One region of the Rhizobium sp. 05N430 genome, then DNA from elsewhere that is predicted to be linked to it. Evidence: riboswitches for the same ligand, from Rfam matches in the RefSeq annotation. Region 1 holds a riboswitch; each other region holds the start of a gene.
The links. A riboswitch is a leader RNA that binds a small molecule or an ion and turns the genes downstream of it on or off. The one in region 1 is predicted to bind cobalamin.
Positions count from the first base shown of each region.

Region 1 (7,710 bases):
GGAGAAGACGAGTTTCGCCGTGTATGGGCGAATACGCCAGAGTTTACGGCAAACCGCGCGGCTTACTGCCTGCGCGGTTTTCGTGTTTTTGGCCCTGCCGTTGACCGCGCGAGGCAACGCGTTGTAGGCCTCGTCCCATGACCAGAGCCATCATGCTGCAGGGAACAGGATCGGATGTCGGCAAGACGGTGCTCGTTGCCGGTCTCTGCCGGCTGGCGGCCAATCGCGGGCTGACGGTGCGGCCCTTCAAGCCGCAGAACATGTCCAACAACGCCGCCGTTGCCGACGATGGCGGCGAGATCGGCCGCGCGCAGTGGCTGCAGTCCCTTGCTGCGCGCACACCGTCATCTGTTCATATGAATCCGGTGCTTTTGAAGCCGCAATCGGAGAACGGCAGCCAGATCATCGTCCAGGGCAAGGTCTGGGGGCAGGCAAAGGGGCGTGACTATCAGCGTCTGAAGCCGCAACTGCTTGAATTTGTACTGTCGAGTTTCGGCACGGTTTCCGAGGGCGCCGATCTCCTGATCGTCGAAGGCGCGGGATCGCCGGCGGAGATCAACCTGCGCCCGGGCGATATCGCCAATATGGGCTTTGCGACAAGGGCCGACGTGCCGGTCGTGCTGGTCGGCGATATCGATCGCGGCGGCGTCATCGCCTCGCTCGTTGGGACCCATGCGATCCTCGACGACACCGATCGGGCGATGATATCCGGCTATATCATCAACAAGTTTCGCGGCGACGTCTCGCTTTTCGACGACGGAATTGCCGCGATCGGCCGCTATACCGGCTGGCCGTGCTTCGGCGTCGTGCCCTGGCTGAAGGCAGCAGGCGGGCTGCCTGCAGAGGATTCAGTCGTTCTTGAAAAACTGGCGCGTGGAAGCGGGGCCGCATTGAAGATCGCCGTCCCGGTTCTGCCGCGGATCGCCAATTTCGACGATCTCGACCCGTTGAGAGCCGAAGACGACGTCGAGCTGGTGTTCGTGCGCGCCGGGGAGCGTCTGCCCGAAGACGCGGCGCTCGTCGTGCTGCCGGGCTCCAAATCGACGATCAGCGACCTTGCCGATTTTCGCGCCGAAGGATGGGATCGCGATCTGACCTCCCATGTCCGGCGCGGCGGCCGGGTGATCGGCATTTGCGGCGGTTATCAGATGCTCGGCCGCAAGGTTCACGATCCGCTCGGCATCGAGGGCGGAACAGCGGAAGTTGACGGGCTCGGGCTGCTCGACGTCGAAACCGTCATGGCGCCGGAGAAGACGGTCCGCAACAGCCATGCTGTTTCTGCCGAATATGGTACGCCGCTGTCAGGCTATCAGATCCATCTCGGCGTGACCGAGGGGCCGGATTGCAACCGGCCGTCGGCCGTGGTGGATGGTGCCGCCGATGGTGCCATATCGGCGGATGGATGTATCGTCGGCACTTATCTGCACGGGCTGTTTTCCAGCGATGCCTATCGCAGCCGGTTGCTGCGGAGTTTCGGCCTTCAGGGCGAAAGGCGCAATTACGCGGAGAGCGTCGACCGGGCGCTGGATGCCGTTGCGGCCGAACTGGAGGCGCATCTCGACCGTGACTGGCTGAACCGGCTGCTTGGCTAGATTTCCCCGGACATTTCGCGGCGCCGCCGGTCGAGCTCTTCGCTGTAGCGGCGCAGCGTGTGGCTTTCGCTGAGCTGGCCGACGACCTTGCGCTCGATCAGATTGTTGAGCACGGCGAGCGCTTCGCTCTCGCTCTTGTCGAAGATGGCGGCTGCCTGCTTGGCATTCATCTGCGGCTGCAGGAAATCGTTCTTGTAGCGAACGAAACTCTCCAGCCCCTTGCCCTCATCGTCGGTGGCGATCGGATTCGCATGAATTTCCGGCACCAGCACCAGACCGGCATATTTGCCTGTGTCATCGACGAGGATGACGCGTTGCGTGGCGCCGGCGGGAAAGGCCTTCTTGAATTCCTCGACGGTGGTTGCGGCATTGGCGGTCTTGACGTCGGCGCGCATCAGCTTGTCGACCGTCAGATTGCGGATCCAGCCGACATCATGCGCGCTGCGAATGCTTTCGCCGCGCAGGTGAAAACGCCATGTGGCGAAGGAGTAGCCAAAGGTGGTGCGCACGACCAGCGAGGAGGTGATCACGGCTGCGAGCACCAGCGCGGTAATCGGAAAGTCGCCGGTAATTTCCAGCGCCAGGAACGTCATCGTCAGCGGTCCGCCGATGATGGCGACGGCGAGCGAACTCATGCCGACGACGGCATAGACTTCCGGTGTCAGCGAAGCATGGGCGAAGAGCGGGGCGGCATAGGCAAAGAGCTTGCCGAGCAGCGCACCCATGAACAGCGAGGCGAAGAACAGGCCGCCCCTAAATCCGGAGCCGATCGACACCGCGGATGCAAGCGACTTCAACAGCAGGATACCGACAAGCGTCGGGATCGCCACCTGATGCGCCAGGTTGAGATGCAAGGCGCCGTGACCTGCCGAAAGCACCTGCGGAGAGATTGTGGCCAGCAGGCCGACGACGATGCCGCCGAGCGCCGGGCGTACCGGCGTCGGTACGGAACTCTTGCGGGCCAGTTCCTCGACAAAGGAAACGCCCTGCATGATCAGGATGCCGGCTCCGGCGCAGCAGGCGCCAAGCAGAATGGCCGGCACATAATCGGCCGGCACCACAGTGCCGAACCTGCCGACGTCGATGGTGAAATCGTTGCCTGCCAGCAGCCGTGCCACCAGCGTCGAGAGCAGGGCAGAGACGACAACGGGTGTCAGCGAGACGATGGTGTAGGTGCCAATGATCAGCTCGAACGCGTAGAAGGCGCCGGTTAGTGGGGCATTGAAGGCTGCGGCGATAGCGCCTGCCGCACCGCAGCCGAGGAGGACGCGCAGATCGGCGCGGCGCAGCTGCAGCTTCAGGCCGAGCTTCGAGGCCAGGCCAGCCGCCAGCTGCGTATAGCCGGCCTCGAGGCCCACGGACGCGCCAAAACCGTTGGAGATCAGGTTCTGGATCGCCACGATGATGCTGTCCGTCAGCGAGAGGCGGCCACCATGCAGCGCATTGGCCTCGATCGGGTCGACCATCGGCTTCTTGCGCGTCCTGCTGAGGATGAAGAGCAGCAGGCCGAGAAGCATGCCGCCGCAGACCGGTGCCAAAAGCAGCAGCAGCTTGTTGCTGATATCGGAGGAGCTGAGACGATCGACATCGCTGATGCCGAAGATGAGGCTGTGCATCTCGCGGGAGATCAGGCTCATGCCGGTGACCGCGCAGCCAGAGATGACGCCGACCGCGCCACCGGCGAAAACCATGCCCATTTCGTTCTGGCGCGCCAGCGCGCGCAGCCGCGCCAAATCGAATTTGAGATGGCGCCGCGTCAGGCGGCCGATATCGGTTTTCGTGAGCATGATGACAGAACTAGGCGACGGGGAGCAGGATCAAGGAAGCGCGCGTTGTGCGCCGCATGATTTCGCGAGCAATTGCAGCAAAAGCGAGGCGACGGCAAGTGAAATCGCGTCGTAAGTCAATGAATTTAATAGACTATCTGTTTGGTAGACTCAGTCGTGTTAATACGGGGCATTTTCCATCATGCCAGGCTCGATTGACTTCGCGCTGCCGCGCGCCTAACGATGAAATCAATAACGGATGGTTCCGGAGCGGTGATTGCCGCCCTGGATGAAAAGGGAATGTGACGGGGCGGACCCAAACCGGGCGTCTTCATCACAGCCGACCCCGCGACTGTAGAGCGGTCAGGGTCTTCCATCCGGTGCACCGGCACCACTGGCTGATCGCTGCATTCCGCGGCAGGGCTGTGGCTCAAGGACACCGGAAAAGCCACTGGAATGCATCGTGATCAGCAGGGGCTGGACGCCTCCATTTCTACGAATCGTCCGCCTTTTCACGAGAATGCAGCCGGGAAGGCGAGGAAGATCCGCTGGCACGATCAGGGATGGCCTTGCGCCATCCCTGTCGAGGCCTCAAACCGCGAGCCAGGAGACCTGCCAACCGTGCCGGGCGAAGAGCCCACCCAAGGGCAATCTTGTCCGCTGCCAGCACGGAGGTTGTCATGGCTGAAACACGAATTTGCATGCCGTTACGTGCGGCCCTGAGGATTTCCCTCATTCCTGTGCTTGTCACAGGAATCCAGCGTGCCCAAGTCCTTGGGCACAGGAGACTCGTTTTCCTGCAGTTGCGATTCATTCACGGCGCCGACGCGCCGTGGCTGGATTCCTGTGGCAGGCGCAGGAATGAGGGACGTGGGTGTGGCGGACGCCAATACGCTGATGCCGGAGCCATCCTCACATGAGCAGCACCACCTTCGTGCTCGGCGGCGCCCGTTCGGGAAAATCCCGTTTCGCAGAGCAGCTGATCGCCGATAGCGGCCTCGAGCGCCACTATATCGCCACTGGGCGTGCCTGGGATGACGAGATGCGGGCGCGGATTGCCGCCCACAGGAACGATCGCGGGCCATCCTGGACGACGCATGAGGAGCCGCTGCAGCTTGTCGAGTGCCTGTCGGCCGCCGACGGCGAAGGGCGGGCGATCCTTGTCGATTGCCTGACGCTCTGGGTCACCAATCTGATGATGGGCGAGCGGGACATGGCGGCGGAATCTGCTGCCCTTGCTGCCTGGCTGCCGAAGGCCAGGGCGCGGCTTGTGCTTGTTTCCAATGAAGTCGGCCTCGGGATCGTGCCCGAGAACCGGATGGCGCGGGATTTCCGTGATCATGCCGGGCGGCTGCACCAGATGATCGCGGCCTCTGCCGCGGACGTGTATTTTATCGCGGCAGGGCTGCCGCTGAAAATGAAGGGTTGAAGTTTATGAACCAGAAGATCCCCGCAACCGTGATCACCGGCTTTCTCGGTGCCGGCAAGACGACGATGATCCGCAACCTGCTTTCCAACACCGGCGGCAAGAAGATCGCGCTGATCATCAACGAATTCGGCGATCTCGGCGTCGATGGAGACGTGCTGAAGGGCTGCGGCGCCGAGAACTGCACCGAGGACGACATCATCGAACTGACGAACGGCTGCATCTGCTGCACCGTTGCCGACGATTTCATTCCTACGATGACCAAGCTGCTCGAGCGCGAGCAGCGCCCCGATCATATCGTCATCGAGACCTCGGGTCTTGCGCTGCCGCAGCCGCTGGTCGCCGCCTTCAACTGGCCCGATATCCGCAGCGAAGTGACCGTCGATGGCGTCATCACCGTCGTCGACAGCGCTGCCGTTGCCGCCGGACGGTTCGCCGACGACCACGATGCCGTCGATGCGCGCCGCGCCGAAGACGAGTCGCTCGACCACGAGAGTCCGATCGAGGAGCTGTTCGAGGATCAGCTGACCTGCGCCGATCTGATTGTGCTCAACAAGACGGACCTGCTGGATGCCGCAGGCATTATTCGCGTCCGTGACGAAGTGGCGTCGCGCATTTCGCGGAAGCCTGCGCTGATCGAGGCGAAGAACGGCGACGTTCCGGCCAGCGTCTTGCTCGGCCTCGGCGTCGGCACCGAGGAAGATATCGCCAATCGCAAGTCCCATCACGAGCTCGAGCATGAGGACGGCACGCCGCATGACCACGACGAGTTCGACAGCTTCATCGTCGAGCTTGGTGCGATTGCCGATACGGCCGGTTTCATCGAGAAGCTGAAGGGCGTGATTGCCGAGCATGACGTTTTGCGCCTCAAGGGCTTTGCCGATGTCGCGGGCAAGCCGATGCGCCTGCAGATCCAGGCTGTCGGCAGCCGTATCGACCAGTATTTCGACCGCGCCTGGGCTACCGGCGAAACGCGCGGCACGCGTCTCGTCGTCATCGGTCTGCATGACATGGACGAGGCGGCCGTGCGCAAGGCCATCGAGGCGCTCGTCTGATCCATGCATCTGCTTCTCGCCCAGAAAGGAACGATCAGCGACGGTGACGAGGCCATCGATCTTGGCCAGTCGCCTGGCAATATCCTGTTCCTGTCTGCGGCGGATACGGAGCTTGTGGCCATCGCCGCCGCCCACGGACAGGGCGGCGGTTCGCCGCTGACGCTCAGGCTTGCCAGCCTGATGAGCCTCAAGCATCCGATGTCCGTCGATGCCTATGTCGAGCGGACGGCGCGGCATGCGAAACTTATCATTGTCCGCGCGCTCGGCGGCGCCAGCTATTTTCACTATGCGCTGGAGGCTCTGCATGCCTGTGCGGCACGGTATGGCGCGCGAATTGCCGTTCTGCCCGGGGATTCCAAGCCGGATGCGGGGCTGACGCCGTTTTCCAATGTGGCGCTCGATGATCTCAATGCGCTGTGGGCTTATCTGATCGAGGGCGGTGACGCGAATTCGCGGTGGCTGCTGGATTATGCGGCGGCGATGCTGTCGGGTGGTGAAAAGCCCGGTGCGGCAGCGCCGTTGATGAAGGCCGGGATATGGTGGCCGGGGCGGGGAGTCGTTGGGGTTGAGGAGTGGAGAGTGTTGTCTGCGGCGATGCTGCGGAACGGGGCACCCCCCTCTGTCCTGCCGGACATCTCCCCCTCAGGGGGGGAGATCGACTCGTGGTTGGCGTTTCCCCAAATTATCGAAGCTGGAACGAGCGGCTCCTCCCAGCCAATCTCCCCCCCTGAGGGGGAGATGTCCGGCAGGACAGAGGGGGGTAATCCGCCCTCTACATCTAACGACGCCCCCATCGCCGCCATCAGCTTCTACCGCGCCCTCGTCCAGAGCGGCGAGACCGCACCGGTCGAGGCGATGATCGAGGCCTTGGCGGCGGAAGGTCTCAGGCCGCTGCCGGTCTTTGCCTACAGCCTGAAAGACCCGGTCTCCAAGGGCATCATCGACAGCATTTTCGATCAGGCGCCTCCTGATGTCGTGGTCAACACGACGGGCTTTGCGGTGTCGGCGCCCGGCGCTCTGCGTGAATCGACCGTGCTGGAAAAAAGCGGCGCCGTGGTGCTGCAGGCAATCCTGTCTGCCTCGTCGCGCGAGGCATGGGCCGGGTCATCGCAGGGGCTGTCGGCGCGCGATCTCGGGATGAATGTGGCGCTGCCCGAAGTCGATGGACGGGTTCTGGCGCGTGCGGTCTCGTTCAAGTCGGCGGCGCGTTATGATGCGGCTGTCGAGGCCAATATCGTCACCAGCCAGCCTGATGAAGGGCGGATGCGTTACACGGCGAGGCTCGCAGCCGGCTGGGCGCGGCTGCGGCGCAAGCCGGCTGCGGCGCGGCGCGTGGCGCTGGTGCTCGCCAACTACCCGAACCGCGATGGGCGCCTCGGCAACGGCGTCGGCCTCGATACGCCTGCAGGTACCGTCGAGGTGCTGAAAGCGATGCGCGGGGCGGGCTACGATGCCGCCGATTTCCCTGATGATGGCGATGCGCTGATCCGCCATCTCTCGGAGGGGCCGACGAATTCCGGACGCGACGGAAAGGTGATCCGCGAAACGCTTTCCATGAGTCGATACAAGGCGTTCTGCGCGTCTCTTCCGAAAAAGATTCAAGACGAGATGACGGCGCGCTGGGGTGTGCCGGAGGGTGATCCCTACGTTGTGGATGGTCATTTCGCTCTGCCGTTCACGCGGTTCGGCAATGTGCTGGCGGGTATCCAGCCAGCCCGCGGCTACAATATCGATCCGAAGGAAAGCTACCATTCGCCCGATCTCGTGCCGCCGCACGGATACATCGCCTTCTATGCCTTCCTGCGCCAGGAGTTCTGCGCCGATGCCGTTGTTCACATGGGCAAGCACGGCAATCTCGAATGGCTGCCGGG
Region 1 is NZ_JBFTMO010000001.1:456,117-463,826, forward strand. It holds gene AC1DJO_RS02290 (cobyric acid synthase) at 138-1,592, shown strand; gene AC1DJO_RS02295 (chloride channel protein) at 1,589-3,379, opposite strand; cobalamin riboswitch at 3,602-3,992, shown strand; gene cobU (bifunctional adenosylcobinamide kinase/adenosylcobinamide-phosphate guanylyltransferase) at 4,275-4,787, shown strand; gene cobW (cobalamin biosynthesis protein CobW) at 4,793-5,839, shown strand; gene cobN (cobaltochelatase subunit CobN) at 5,843-7,710, shown strand, end outside.

Region 2 (7,710 bases), on a different contig from region 1:
CCGAACGCGCCTTGCGGACTTCAGACGTCTGCGGGAAGGACCCGATCGTCGTCGTTGGGAACAGCGGCAAGCGGATATCCGTCTGCTGGATCGCCTTGCGCTCGGCGAAGCCGGCCTTGCGGCGCTTCATGGTCTCGTCGATCGCTGCAATCCGCTGCCTGACCGCGGGATCATTGACCTTCGGCGATGCCGCGCGGGCGGCCGCGGCCCTCGAAGAGCTGCCGATGGCATCCGTCACGCAATCGCGCCCCTGCGAAAGTGCCTGGCCGAGGACCGCCAGCTCATCCAGCTTCTGCGTGGCAAAAGCCAGCCATCCCCTGACCTCGGCATCAACAGCGGTTTCGAGAGCAAGATCGATCGGCACATGCAGAAGCGAGCAAGATGGCGCGATTTCGATTGGACGCGTTTTGGAAAGCGCCTCGACCCGATCCAGCAGTTTCTCAAGATCAGCGCGCCAGATGTTGCGGCCATCGATGACGCCGAGAGATAATACCCGGTCATCAGGCACCGCCGATACGACCGCATCAAGCTGCTCGGGCGCGCGCACCAGATCGACGTGCAGACCGGCAACCGGCAGCGCCGCTGCTGTCTTGAGATTGTCGCCCAATGCCCCGAAATAGCTGGCGATCATGATCTTCAGGTTCGGAACCAGCTGGTGAAGCGCGCTGTAGGCCGTGGTCAGCGCGTACCGCTCAGCGTCTGCGAGATCGAGCACCAGGGCTGGCTCGTCGATCTGCACCCAATCGGCGCCCGCAGTGCTGAGCTCCGCGAGGATGCCCGCATAGACAGGCAGCAACCGGTCGAGCAGTTCGATCGGATCGAAGCCTGGCTGCGTCGCCTTGCCGAGCTTCAGGAACGTCACCGGGCCGAGAATGACCGGGCGCGTGTGGATGCCGAGCGCCTTTGCCTCCCGGAACATCTGCAGCGGTTTGTTTTCGGTCAGCGCGAAGCGCTGGTCGCGGGTGAATTCCGGCACCATGTAGTGGTAGTTGGTATCGAACCACTTGGTCATTTCGAGCGCCGGAACGCCCTCATGATGATGCGCATGGCCGCAATCGCCGTGCTCAGCGCCCACTGAGCCGCGCGCCATGGCGAAATAGATGTCGAGATCGACGGGACCGCCCTTCCAGCCATATTCGGCCGGTACGGCGCCGACCATCACCGCCGTGTCGAGCACATGGTCGTAGAGGGAGAAGTCGTTGGACGGAATGATATCGATTCCCTTGGCCTTCTGCAGGGCCCAATGTTCGGCCCGCAATGCCTTGGCGACGTCGAGAAGTGCTGCCCTATCAAACTTTCCGGCCCAATAGCTTTCCAGCGCGAACTTCAGTTCGCGGTGCTTTCCGATACGCGGGAATCCGAGATTTGCAGTCTTGATGCTCATGTTTCCTTACCCCGAGGGTTGTGGGCAAGGCTTGGGATGACGCATCGGCGCGCGGACACAGGCGTGCCGGTCGCAAAAGCGGCACACCGGACACCCCGCCCGTGGACGTTATCGATCGCGGCAGGTCTCCTGGCTTGCGGGTCAACGCTGCCGTCCGTCTTCCCGGGGCGTCTTCCCCAGTGACATGAGTGGACGGCCGCTCGCCGCTTACAGTTGCGGGGGCAGCTCCGGCATTTTCACCGGATTCCCTCTTAGCTCCGGACCAAAGGTCCGCAGAACCACGATGACACGAGCATGTCGCATCGCGGATCTCACGTCAATAGACATAAAGATATGTTTATGTCTTTGTTTCTTGGCTAGCTGTACTCGCCGACTACGACAACAGCATCGAGGACGGCGCGCCGGTCTCCACGGGAGCCTGCAGCTTCTGGGCAGCAAGCACCACTTCGACGCGATTGCGGGCATCGAGCTTCTGCATCAGGATCGTCATGTAGTGCTTGACGGTCTTCTCGCTGATATCGAGCATGCTGGCGATTTCGCGGTTGGTCTTGCCCTGCAACAGGTAGTTGACGATCTGCTGCTCGCGGGCGCTCAGGCGCTTCTGCATCTGCGCCTTGCGGCGCACCTCGGCCGTCTTCATCGACAGGATCACCTTGGTGGCGAAACCCGGCGTGATGAAGGTGCTGCCGTCATGCACGGTCTTGATCGCCTCATACAGATCGCGCGCCGTGCTACCCTTCAGCACATAGCCGCAGACGCCGAGATTGAGGACCTGAATCGCCGTGTCGATATTGGCGGTGGCGGTGAAGACCACGACCTTGGTGCCTTCGTAATTCTTCTGGATCAGCTCGAGTGCTGCCAGCGTATCGCCCGGCATGCTGAGATCGGTGACAAGAACGTCGGGCCGGTGCTCCTCGACGATCTTCAGCGCGTCGATGGCGTTCTGCCCGCGGGCAGTCACCCGAAGACCTTCCTTCGCCGAGTAAAGATTAACGAGTCCATCCAACAATATTGGATGATCATCAACGAATGCGACCGAGATAGACATAATGACGAATAAACCCCCTCGTCTTCTTTCCGATAGCTCTAAAGTAAACAGAGCCAAACATAAAGACGGATTTTAATGCTTGGTTAACTTCATCGGATTTCTGTCTATTCGATCTCTATGCTTTCAGCCAGTTATCAATTCGGATAGTCCGTCACCTTATAGGCCAGTTGCGTCGGCCTGCTGCAGCTCCAGCACCATCTCCAGGATCATGCCGCCCCCCGGCCGCTTGGTGACAGCAAGCTTGCCGCCGAAGCTCTCGATCCTCTGCCGGAGGCCATAGAGCCCCATTCCGCCCTCGCGCGCCGCAAACGGCACGGTCCCGGAAGGCAAACCGTCATCCTCGACCGAAATCGCGATGACGGGCATGTCGATCCGACATCGGACACGCTGGCCGTTGCCACCAGCGTGGCGGTAGGCATTGTTGAGCCCTTCCTGAACGAAGCGGTAGATGCAGGTCTTCAGCGCCGGCGGCAGGTCGGCATTGGTGCCGCTGGAGACAAACGCGACCTTGGTCTTGGTCCGCGCCTCATGCTGCCTGATCGCTTCGGCCACCACGTCCTTTGCCCAGAGATGCAGTATCTCCGGCAAGAGCAGCGATTTGGTGACCGTCCGAGCCTCGATCAGCGCTTCACCCAGTGTCTTGCTGGTCTCGTCGAGGAGCCTTGCGCGCTCATCCTTCTTGGTCAGGTCGCGCAGCTCGTCGAGCTGCAGGATCGCCAGTGTCATCAGCTGTACCGGGCCGTCATGCAGGTCGGCGCCGATGCGGCGGATGAAGGTCTCGTTGAGGTTGGCGAATTCCATGGAGGCCCGGCGCGCCGTGTCCCTCAGCTCCATCAATTCCTTCGAGGCGGACTCTGCCTCCTCGGCGCGGTGGCTCAGAACCTGCCGCTGATGCTCGATCGTCCGGCTGCCGCGCCTGACGATCAGGAACAGCCCGAGCATGACGACGAAGGAGAACAGCGCCACCGTCGTCCAGGTGACCACCCTCAGCCGCGCGAGCTCATCGACAAAACCGCTCGGATCCTCATGGATCTCGGCCACACCGATGATCCGCCCCGAAGCCTGGTCATGCAGCGGGCTGTAGATTTCGAGATATTCGGTATTGATGTTGCGGAACGTATGCTCGTCGGCATGAAGATCCGCATAGACGGCAACAATTTCGCCTTTCAAGGCGCGCTGTAGGCCCTCGGGGAAACTGAAGCGGTGGCCGATCATCTGCTTGGTCCGGGAATAGGCAACAGTCCCGTCGGGCGCCCATATCTCGATATGCGGGAAACGCGCCTGGAGATCCGCATCGCCGAAAAGCGCGTCGAGATGAGCGATGCTGGCGGCCTTAAGGCGCGTCGAGGCGCCCAGTTCCTGCACCTCAGCCTCAGTCAGGCTCTGAACCAGCAAGGCCGTCGTGCCGGCCTTTCCGCTGAGCGCTTTGTCGGCAACCAGCCGCGTCGTAAGATAGCCCGCAGAAACCGTGGCGATCAGAATAACCAAGCTGCTGGCGATCAGGAACTGCGTGGAAAGGGTCCGCTCGGCGCCCCATCGAAGGATACGGTTAAACAGTCGCGGCGCTTCCACGCTTTCATCTACGCCAGCATTTCTGGCGCCTAAGTATTCGTCCGGCAAAACGTCCCCCCAAGGCCGATAGCGCTATCATCCTTGCAATATTACCCAAGGAAATAAAAGACCATTTTTGTACTATAGGCCCGTATGAATTCTATCAGACCAAAGGCCAATTCATCATAGGACCTTACTCCCGGAAGGATAAGGACCGAAGACCTGCTTTTGCCGTGGACGAACATCGAAAACATCGTCCGACCATGCGCCGTTCAAAACCCCGGCAACTTTCCGCAAGATCGCATCATCCCAAGCCAGCCCTGCAAGGCGGGCTTTGAAGACATCAGGGGCAATTCAAACCGCCGGGCTCGCAGCGCGATCCGGCGGACAGGACAAGTTTGCGAAAAACCAGGCGCCAGGACAGCGCGCCGACGGAGGGGAAAATGGTTACGCTTGTAAGACACGATCTCGAGTTCATCCTGAAGCAGATCGCCATCGCCGAACAGCATGCGGCCGGTGGTGACCTTGCCGCGCTCGTCGCCGAAGCCGGCGAAGCAGCCGGCGCGACCGGCACCGGTGCACCGCAGGCGCATCTCCTGCCCTACGGCCTCCGAACCGTCGACGGCAGCTACAACAACCTGCTCGATGGCAATGAAACCTGGGGCGCAGCCGACCAGCCGTTCACGCCGCTGGTGCAGCCGAACTACGTCAACGAAAATGACGACTCGCTGGCATTCGGCCCGGGAACGGTTCTCACGAACGGTAACTATGCGCCGGGTACCCCCAGCGCCGTCGGCCCGGGCACCGTCGTCGACGCCGATCCACGCATCATCTCCAATCTGATTGTCGATCAGACCAGCAACAACCCGGCAGCCATCATGGTCTACCAGGCCATGATCGACGAGGGCAAGACAGCGACGCGCGTACCGATGCAGGACGCCAATGGCGCGCCCATCGTCCATGCAACCAATGTCGTCGGCCCCGATGGCACCGTTCTCGCCGCCGCGGGCAGTCCCGTCTACGTCTACACTTTCGAGAACGTCTCGCCCGATATCGGCGACTCCGCGCCTTACAACTCGATGTTCACGCTGTTCGGCCAGTTCTTCGACCATGGCCTCGACCTCGTGGCCAAGGGCGGTGCCGGAACGGTCTATATTCCGCTGTCACCGGATGACCCACTCTACAATCCGGCAACGCCGCACACCAATTTCATGGTCCTGACCCGCGCCAGCCGCGATGCCGATGGCGAAGTGGCTGCCAACACCACGACGCCGTGGGTCGACCAGAACCAGACATATACCTCGCATGCATCGCATCAGGTCTTCCTGCGCGAATATGTCATGCATGAGGGCAAGCCTGTCGCGACCGGCCATCTGCTTGACGGCGCGCGCGGCCTGCCGACCTGGGCCGACATCAAGGAACAGGCTCGCGAGATGCTCGGCATCGACCTGACCGACGCCGATGTCACCAACATTCCGCTGCTGCGCACCGATCCCTATGGCCGCTTCATCCCCGATGCCAACGGCTTCGCGCAGGTCATCACCGGCATCGGCGCCGACGGCATTCCGAACACCGCCGACGACATCGTTGTCTCAGGCACGCCGGGCGCTCCTGTCAGCACCGCTGGAGCCGTCCGAATCGGCCACGCCTTCCTCGATGACATCGCCCATGCCGCAGTACCGGTCATCGCCGGTGGCGTACTGCAGGCCGACAGTGACGACGCCGTAGGCTATTCCGGCGGCTTCAACACCCGCGGTCAGCAGACTGCCTACGATGATGAGTTGCTCGACGCGCACTACATCACCGGCGACGGCCGCGGTAACGAGAATATCGGCCTGACGTCGATCCACCACATCTTCCACTCGGAGCACAACAGCGTCGTCGAGCAGACCAAGCAGGTCGTCCTCGACAGCGCCGACCTGGTCTTTATCAACCAGTGGCTGCTTGAGCCGATTACCACGCTGCCGACAACCGAGGCAGAACTTGAGGGACTCGTCTGGAACGGCGAGCGTCTGTTCCAGGCCGGCCGCTTCACCACCGAAATGCAGTATCAGCACCTCGTCTTCGAGGAATTCGGCCGCAAGATGCAGCCGGATATCGATGCCTTCGTCTTCGAGCCATCGACCGACATCAATCCGGCGATCTTCGCCGAGTTCGCCCACGCGGTCTACCGCTTCGGCCACTCGATGCTGAACCAGGATATCGACCGTCTCGTGGAAAATGCCGACGGTACTTTCAGCTTCGATAACATCACATTGTTCGACGGCTTCCTGAACCCGCTGGAACTCGGCGCGGTCGATGCCAACGGTAATGTGCTCGTCAATCACGACCAGGCAGCCGGTGCCATCATCCGCGGCATGTCCCGACAGGGCGGCAACGAAATCGACGAATTCGTCACCGACGTTTTGCGCAACCAGCTTGTCGGCATCCCGCTCGATCTTGCAGCGCTCAATATCGCCCGTGGCCGCGACGTCGGCCTGCCGACGCTGAACGAGGCACGTGCCCAGTTCTACCAGGCAGCCGGTCAGGACACGCAGCTGAAGCCCTATGTCAGCTGGACCGATTTCGCGCTGAACCTGCAGAACACCGCGTCGATCGTCAACTTCATCGCTGCCTACGGCACGCACTCCTCGATCACCAGCGCGGCGACCCTCGACGCCAAGCGCGCTGCGGCCGCCTCGATCGTGCTCGGCACGGCCGGTGCACCTGCCGACCGCCTGGAATTCCTGAATTCGACCGGCGCCTGGGCGACGGCTGAGACGGGTCTCAACGACATCGATCTGTGGATCGGCGGCCTTGCCGAGAAGAAGATGGATTTCGGCGGCATGCTCGGCTCCACCTTCTCCTTCGTCTTCGAATTGCAGATGGAGAACCTGCAGGAATCGGACCGCTTCTATTATCTCTCCCGCGTCCAGGGTCTGAACCTTCTCAACGAGCTGGAAAACAACTCGCTGAGCAAGATCATCATGCGCAATACCGATCTGGGCGAAGGTTCGACGGCGCTGCCGGGCGACATCTTCTCGACGCCTGACCATACGCTTGAGATGGACATCTCGAAGCAGGTCGGCGCCGATCCGATCTTCACCGATGCGATCCTGCAGGCGCTGACGCCGCTGGTCGTGCGCCGCGACACCGATGGTGACGGCGACCTCGACTACATGGCCTATCACGGCGGCGACCACGTCGTCATGGGCGGCACCGAGGACGACGATACGATCATCGCCGGCGAAGGCGATGACACGATCTGGGGCTATGGCGGCAACGACACGCTTGAAGCCGGCTACGGCGTCGACCACGTCCACGGTGGCGAGGGTGACGACATCATCACCAATGCCGGCACGGATATCGGCGCGGCCGACTTCCTGCATGGCGAAGGCGGCAACGACGTCATCCATGGCGGCAGCGGCCTGGCGCTGATCTTCGGCAATGACGGCAAGGACTTCATCATCGCAGGCCCTGACGGCAAGCACGTGCTCGGCGGCCTCGGCGACGACTTCATCCGCGGCGGCGACGGCGGCGACTTCCTGATGGGCAACGAGGGCAACGACTGGATCGAAGGCGGCGGACGTTTCGACACACTGTCGGGCGAAAACTCCGAGCTGTTCTTCAATTCCTCGATCATCGGCCATGACGTTCTGAACGGCGATGGCAGCGACACCGATTACGACGCCGAATCCGGCGACGACATCATGTTCCAGGGCGATGGCATCCAGCGCAGCAACGGCAT
Region 2 is NZ_JBFTMO010000002.1:353,694-361,403, reverse strand. It holds gene metE (5-methyltetrahydropteroyltriglutamate--homocysteine S-methyltransferase) at 1-1,384, opposite strand, end outside; cobalamin riboswitch at 1,487-1,682, opposite strand; gene AC1DJO_RS05500 (response regulator) at 1,758-2,432, opposite strand; gene AC1DJO_RS05495 (sensor histidine kinase) at 2,589-4,004, opposite strand; gene AC1DJO_RS05490 (peroxidase family protein) at 4,427-7,710, shown strand, end outside.
Region 2: it holds a riboswitch for cobalamin, as region 1 does, so the genes downstream of both, metE (5-methyltetrahydropteroyltriglutamate--homocysteine S-methyltransferase) here and cobU (bifunctional adenosylcobinamide kinase/adenosylcobinamide-phosphate guanylyltransferase) in region 1, are expected to answer to the same signal.

Region 3 (7,710 bases), on a different contig from region 1:
AGAGCTATGGCTCGCGCTATGTCCGTCCGCCGATCATCTTCGGCGATATCGCGCGGCCGAAGCCGATGACGACTGGCTGGTGGCAATATGCCCAGTCTCTGACGGACCGGCCGGTCAAGGGTATGCTGACTGGACCGGTGACGATCCTCAATTGGTCCTTCGTGCGCGACGATATCGCCCGAAGCGAATCATGCCGGCAGATCGCGCTGGCGATTCGCGACGAGGTCGGTGATCTCGAAAAGGCGGGTGCCAGGATGATCCAGATCGACGAGGCAGCACTTCGGGAAGGCTTGCCGCTGCGGCGCTCGCAGTGGAAGACCTATCTCGACTGGGCCGTCGAAAGCTTCCGCCTGTGCTCGACCGGTGTCGGCAACGCGACACAGATCCACACGCATATGTGCTATTCGGAGTTTAACGACATCATCGATGCGATCGCCGCCATGGATGCGGACGTGATCTCGATCGAGACATCGCGTTCGAAGATGGAGCTGCTGGAGGCATTCCGCAGCTTCGACTATCCGAACGAGATCGGCCCGGGTGTCTACGACATCCACTCGCCGCGCGTTCCCGATATTGCCGATATGACCGGTCTGCTTCTTTTGGCGCGCGAGCGGCTTGGCGATTCGCAGCTCTGGATCAATCCGGATTGCGGCTTGAAGACCCGCAAATGGGAGGAAGTGAAGCCGGCGCTAGTCAATATGGTGGCGGCGGCGCGGTCTTTGCGCGAACGCGTTGCCACGGCAACGGCCTGATCGTCATCGTATTCGAGGAGCCGGCTTTTGCCGGCTTCTCTTTTCCACAGCCAATCCGCATTAATCTTCCGTTATCCACATCACATTCATTTTTTCGGCTTGCGGCACCCGAAACATGAACCATCCATTGACGTACAAATAGACTCGCGTACTATATCTAGTGTTCGAGGTTCCCTCGATTCGCAAGAATCGCGGGCTAAGACGGGAATTCGGTGAGATCTGCCGCAAGGTGGAGCAATGCCGGAGCTGCCCCCGCAACTGTAAGCGGCGAGCATCTGTCCCATTTCGGGTCACTGGGTCATGAAGACCTGGGAAGACCGGGATGAATGTGATGATCCGCAAGCCAGGAGACCTGCCTTGAGCGAAAACGTCCACGGGCGGGGTGTCCGGCTGGCGAGCGATGAGATGTGGGCATGATGCCGCTCTTCGCTTCCTCCGGTGTGTCCCGCATGAGCCACTTCGGGGTGAAGTCTTATGTCTTTGAGTTTCAGATCATACCGGCGCGAATGACGGGCTGCTGACGCCCGGCAACCGGCAACGGCTGTCTTCCTTTTCGATCTTCCCAAGCGCGGACATCGGCGGATGTCCGAACGATATCCCATGCCTTCTAGTCACGAGGTTTTCCCATGAGCATCACCGTCTACAGCAAGCCCGCCTGCGTTCAATGCACCGCAACCACCCGCGCGCTCGATCGCCAGGGCATCGACTACACGATCATCGACGTTTCCACCGATAGCGCCGCTTATGATCTGGTGCAGGGTCTCGGCTACCGCCAGGTTCCCGTCGTCATCGCCGGCGAGCAGCATTGGGCTGGCTTCCGCCCCGACATGATCAGCGCGCTCGCCTGAGCGGCGGCTGCGATGGGCGAGATCGTCTATTTTTCCAGCCGGTCGGAAAACACCCATCGCTTCGTCGAAAAGCTTGGCCTTCCCGCCCGGCGCATCCCCATCACTGGCGCGACGCTCGAAGCTGTCTCGCCCTACGTGTTGATCCTCCCGACTTATAGCGGCGAGGGCGGCAAGGGAGCCGTGCCCAAGCAGGTGATCCGTTTCCTGAACGATGCGGCAAACCGTTCGAACCTCCGCGGCGTGATTGCCGCGGGCAACAGCAACTTCGGCGAGACCTTCGGGCTCGCCGGCGACATCATCGCGAAGAAATGCCAGGTGCCGTACCTCTACAGGTTCGAACTCTTGGGTACGGCTGATGATGTTGCCAACGTCAAACACGGATTGGAACGATTTTGGACACGGCAGTTCTCGAGCGCCCTGTAAAGGCGCAGGCCGCGGAAACAGGGCTGGATTACCACGCGCTGAACGCGATGCTGAACCTCTATGACGAGGACGGCAAGATCCAGCTGGACAAGGACCGGCAGGCGGCGAAGCAGTATTTCCTGCAGCACGTCAACCAGAACACCGTGTTCTTCCATAATCTCCGGGAGAAGCTCGATTACCTCGTGACTGAGGGCTATTACGAGCAGGAGGTGCTGGATCAGTATTCGTTCAATTTCGTGCGCGATCTCTTCGATCACGCCTATGACAAGAAATTCCGGTTCCCGACCTTCCTCGGCGCCTTCAAATACTACACCAGCTACACGCTGAAGACCTTTGACGGAAAGCGCTATCTGGAGCGCTACGAAGACCGCATCTGCATGGTGGCACTTGCCTTGGCGCAGGGCAACGAGGCCTTAGCGCGCGACATGGTCGATGAGATCATCTCCGGCCGCTTCCAGCCGGCGACGCCGACCCTCCTCAATGCCGGCAAGAAGCAGCGCGGCGAGCTGGTCTCCTGCTTCCTGATGCGCGTTGAAGACAATATGGAATCGATCGGCCGCTCGATCAATTCGGCGCTGCAGTTGTCAAAGCGGGGCGGTGGCGTGGCACTGTCGCTGACCAACATTCGCGAAATGGGCGCGCCGATCAAGCATATCGAGAACCAGTCGTCGGGCATCATCCCGGTGATGAAGCTGCTCGAGGATGCCTTCTCCTATGCCAACCAGCTCGGCGCGCGCCAGGGGGCCGGTGCCGTCTATCTCAACGCTCACCACCCCGACATCATGCGCTTCCTCGATACCAAACGCGAAAATGCCGATGAGAAGATCCGCATCAAGACGCTGTCGCTGGGTGTCGTCATTCCTGACATCACCTTCGAGCTCGCCAAGAACAACGAGGACATGTACCTGTTCTCGCCCTATGACGTGGAACGCGTCTACGGCGTGCCGTTCACCGAGATCTCGGTGACCGAAAAATACCGCGAGATGGTGGCCGACAGCCGCATCAAGAAGAAGAAGATCAAGGCCCGCGATTTCTTCCAGATCGTCGCCGAGATCCAGTTCGAAAGCGGCTATCCCTACATCATGTTCGAGGACACGGTGAATAAGGCGAACCCGATCGCCGGACGCATCACCATGAGCAATCTGTGCTCCGAGATCCTGCAGGTCAGCGAAGCCAGCGAGTATAACGACGACCTGTCCTACAAGGTGATGGGCAAGGACATTTCCTGCAATCTCGGCTCGCTGAATATCGCTGCCGCCATGGACTCATCCGATTTCGGCAAAACGATCGAAACATCGATCCGGGCGCTGACGGCAGTTTCCGACATGAGCCACATCTCTTCGGTCCCTTCGATCGAGAAGGGCAACGACGAGAGCCACGCGATCGGCCTCGGTCAGATGAACCTGCACGGCTATCTGGCCCGCGAGCGGATCCAGTACGGCTCCGAAGAGGGCGTCGATTTCACCAACATCTACTTCTACACGGTGACCTATCACGCCATCCGCGCCTCGAACCGTCTCGCCGTCGAGCGCGGTCAGAGCTTCAAGGGCTTCGAGAATTCGAAATACGCCTCGGGCGAATATTTCGACAAGTATACCGAAACCGAGTGGAAACCGGCTACGCAGACGGTTGCCGACCTGTTCAGCAATGCCGGTATCGAAATTCCCACCCAGGAAGATTGGCTGGCACTGAAGAAGGCCGTCATGGAGGGCGGGCTCTATAACCAGAACCTGCAGGCGGTGCCGCCGACGGGGTCGATCTCCTACATCAATCACTCGACGTCATCGATCCATCCGATCGTCTCCAAGATCGAGATCCGCAAGGAAGGCAAGATCGGCCGCGTCTACTATCCCGCCGCCTTCATGACCAACGACAATCTCGACTATTACCAGGACGCCTATGAGATCGGGCCGGAGAAGATCATCGACACCTATGCGGCTGCTACCCAGCATGTCGATCAGGGCCTGTCGCTGACACTGTTCTTCCGCGACACGGCGACGACGCGCGATATCAACAAGGCGCAGATCTATGCCTGGAAGAAGGGCATCAAGACCATCTACTACATCCGCCTACGCCAGATGGCGCTGGAGGGTACGCAGGTGGAGGGATGTGTGTCGTGTACGCTGTGAGTTTTAGCTGCTGACGTTTGAGTAAGCGGCCCCCTCACCCTAGCCCTCTCCCCGAGGGGAGAGGGGATGTAGAGCGATACGCCGCCGCGGTTTCCCTTCTCCCCTCGGGGAGAAGGTGCCGGCAGGTCAGGCGCAACTCGTTGCACCGGGGATGAGGGGGCTACCAGATGAATTCGGTCCAAAGGACACACCCATGAACATGCACGCCAAGCCCGTATCCCGCGTCCGCGCCATCAACTGGAACCGCATCGAGGACGACAAGGACCTCGAAGTCTGGAACCGCCTGACCGGCAATTTCTGGCTGCCGGAAAAGGTGCCGCTGTCGAACGACATTCCCTCCTGGGCGACGCTGAAACCGGAAGAGCAGCAACTGACGATCCGGGTCTTTACCGGGCTGACGCTGCTCGACACGATCCAGAACGGCGTCGGCTCGGTGACGCTGATGGCCGATGCTTCGACCCAGCATGAAGAGGCGGTGCTTTCCAACATCTCCTTCATGGAAGCTGTGCACGCGCGCTCCTACTCGTCGATCTTCTCGACGCTGTGCTCGACACCTGACGTTGACGACGCCTATCGCTGGTCCGACGAGAACGAGTTTCTGCAAAGGAAGTCGGCGCTGATCATGGAGCAATATGCTTCCGGCGATCCCCTGAAGAAGAAGGTTGCCAGCGTCTTCCTCGAGAGCTTCCTGTTCTATTCCGGCTTCTATCTGCCGATGTACTGGTCGAGCCGCGCAAAGCTCACCAACACCGCCGACATGATCCGCCTGATCATTCGCGACGAGGCGGTGCATGGCTATTACATCGGCTACAAGTTCCAGCGCGCCGTAGAGCGCCTGCCGGAGGCCCGCCGTCAGGAGATCAAGGATTTCGCCTTCGATCTGCTGCTGGAGCTCTACGACAACGAAGCCAAGTACACCGAGGCGCTTTATGACGGTGTCGGGCTCACCGAAGACGTCAAGAAGTTCCTGCACTACAACGCCAACAAGGCGCTGATGAACCTCGGTTACGAGGCACTGTTCCCGCCGGAGGCCTGCAAGGTCAATCCGGCAATCCTCTCGGCGCTCTCGCCGAATGCCGACGAGAACCACGACTTCTTCTCTGGCTCCGGCTCGTCTTACGTCATCGGTAAGGCCGTGGCGACGGAAGACGAGGACTGGAACTTCTAGGCAACGTCAGTCGAGCGAGGCGAGGGCGGAGCTTTGGCCTCCGACTTCGACCGTCGCCGTTAGACCGGCAATCAGTTGTACTCCGTCAGGCACTTTGTCGAGATTGATGCGGACGGGAACGCGCTGCGCCAGCCGTACCCAGCTGAAGGTTGGGTTGATATTGGCCAGCAGCCCGGTTCCCGACGTGCGTTCGCGGTCCTCGATGCCGGTGGCGATGCTGTCGACATGGCCTTCCAGTGTCTGGCGATGGCCCATTAGATGGATCGTGACGCTGTCGCCGACATGGATGCGCGGCAGCTTGGTTTCTTCGAAATAGCCTTCGACGCGCAGGGAGTCGGTATCGACGAGCGCGACCTTGGCGGTGCCGGCGGTGACATAGTCGCCTGGGCGCAGGCTGAGGTTCGAAACCGTGCCGTTGACCGTTGCCTTGACGGCTGAGCGGTCAAGATTGAGCTGCGCCAGATCGCGGTTGGCGACGGCCTGCAGATAGGTGGCTTCGGCCTGGTCGGCGGCGGTGCGCGCCTGTTCCTTCTGCTGCACGGAGGCGGCGTCGCCGAGGCGCTGCTGGCGGTCGGTTTCGCGGCGGGCCTGTTCCAGCATCGCCTTTGCACCTTCCAGCGCGGCTTCGGTCTGCGCCAGAGCAATCTTGAAGCGCTCGCCATCGACGCGGAACAGCACATCACCCTTCTTGACCGATTGGTTGTCCTTGACGGCGACGTCGCTGACGAGGCCGGAAACGTCCGGTGCGATGCCGACGACGTCGGCGCGCAGACGCGCGTCGCGCGTCCAGGGTTCGTCCATGTAATGCACCCAGAGGCCGTGGCCGGCATAGGCAGCGGCGGCAACGAAGGCGAGGGTGACGATCAGGCGGGAGATTGATTTCAGCGTGTTCATGCGAAGTACCAGCGTGTCAGGGAGGAGACTGCTCCGAGAAGCAGCACATAGAGGGAGAGATCGAAGAGGCCGCGGTGCCAGACGAGCGAATAGGCGCCCAGCCAGCTCAGCCCGCGGCGGACGATCATCACGAGAAGAAGGGAAAGCACCATGAGAACGAGAAGGCGCGGCACATAGACGCCATAGAGATCGAATTCGGCAGGCATGACGGTTTACTCGGCTGCAATCTGAAGCGGGGTTGAGAGGGTTTCGGGCGTGGGCCAGTCCGGCGGCGACGCCTCAGGGAAGAGCGCCCTGCGCAGGCCGACCAGCGCATCGATATTGTCCCGGGTTTCCGTCCGTTCATGGGCAATGGTTCCGAGGCTGTCATCGATCGCGGCACGCAGTTCGTCGGGCGGATCGATTGCCTGGCCGGCATCGAGCCGGGCACGGTAGAAATCGGAGACGCCCGACAGCACGCGGCCGACGGAAAGGGCGCTTGCGCCACTGAGCTCCTTGCGCCGGGTCTGCAGCATCAGCACGTTGAAGCCGAGGCGGACGTCGGCAAAGCCATCGACCTTTTTTAGTTCGCGATCCTCGACGGCGGCGAGGCGCGGCACCAGCTGGCCGAGGCGATCGAGGATGCGGCCGGAGAGCCGCTCGTGGTCAGTGCGGCGTTCACCGGCTGCGGTCTCGGCCAGATCCCTCCAGCCGGCACGCACCAGCCGCCAGGCAGCGAGTTCGGCGCCGAAAGGGCGGGCGATCAGCGTCCACACGAGGGCAAAGCCGATTCCGGCAAGGGCCGCGACCGCCTCATTGGTGAAGGTGGTGAAGTCGGATGTGTAGCGATCCTGGAGAGCGATGAAGCTCGCGCTGTTCACCGATAGCAGCATCGCCAGCATGTTGAACTGCGGGCGGGTGATCAGCAGTCCGAGCAGCAGGAATGGCGGTGCGAAGACAACCACCAGCAGCTCATAGGAATTGACCGCCGGCAGGATCGCGAAGATGTAGATGAACGAAATGACGAGGCTCAGAGCCGACCAGATGAACATCGACCGGATGAAGGGCGCGGGCCGGTCCATCGCGGCGAAGAACGAGCAGGCGACGGCGGCCATCGTCACGAAGCCTGCACCATTCTGCCAGCCGGTGAAGATCCAGAAGAAGCAAGCGACAGCGATCCCGGCAACGACGGAACCGGCAGCGAAGGCAATCAGCGCATAGTCATAATGCCTGACGCGGCCGACCACTTGGCGGTGGCGGAAAACCGGATGCCACGGACCGGCATGGCGGCCGCTGGCGATCTCATCGCGCAGGGTCAGGCAATCGTGCCAGAGGTCGACGATCTCGCCGAGGCGGGCAAGCGCGCTGCGATAAAGCAGGGCGTTCCAGCCGGTTTCGTGGCTCTCCGAGGTCTGGACGTCATCGATGCGGCGGCGCAGGTTTGCGCCCGTGCCGTCCGGCTTGCCTTTGCCCCCCTGCTGCAACCAAGCGGCGGCATCGTTGAGCAGCGTGGAAAG
Region 3 is NZ_JBFTMO010000002.1:361,596-369,305, forward strand. It holds gene metE (5-methyltetrahydropteroyltriglutamate--homocysteine S-methyltransferase) at 1-752, shown strand, start outside; cobalamin riboswitch at 903-1,126, shown strand; gene nrdH (glutaredoxin-like protein NrdH) at 1,379-1,600, shown strand; gene nrdI (class Ib ribonucleoside-diphosphate reductase assembly flavoprotein NrdI) at 1,613-2,023, shown strand; gene nrdE (class 1b ribonucleoside-diphosphate reductase subunit alpha) at 1,993-4,152, shown strand; gene nrdF (class 1b ribonucleoside-diphosphate reductase subunit beta) at 4,346-5,320, shown strand; gene AC1DJO_RS05530 (efflux RND transporter periplasmic adaptor subunit) at 5,327-6,214, opposite strand; gene AC1DJO_RS05535 (DUF1656 domain-containing protein) at 6,211-6,420, opposite strand; gene AC1DJO_RS05540 (FUSC family protein) at 6,427-7,710, opposite strand, start outside.
Region 3: it holds a riboswitch for cobalamin, as region 1 does, so the genes downstream of both, nrdH (glutaredoxin-like protein NrdH) here and cobU (bifunctional adenosylcobinamide kinase/adenosylcobinamide-phosphate guanylyltransferase) in region 1, are expected to answer to the same signal.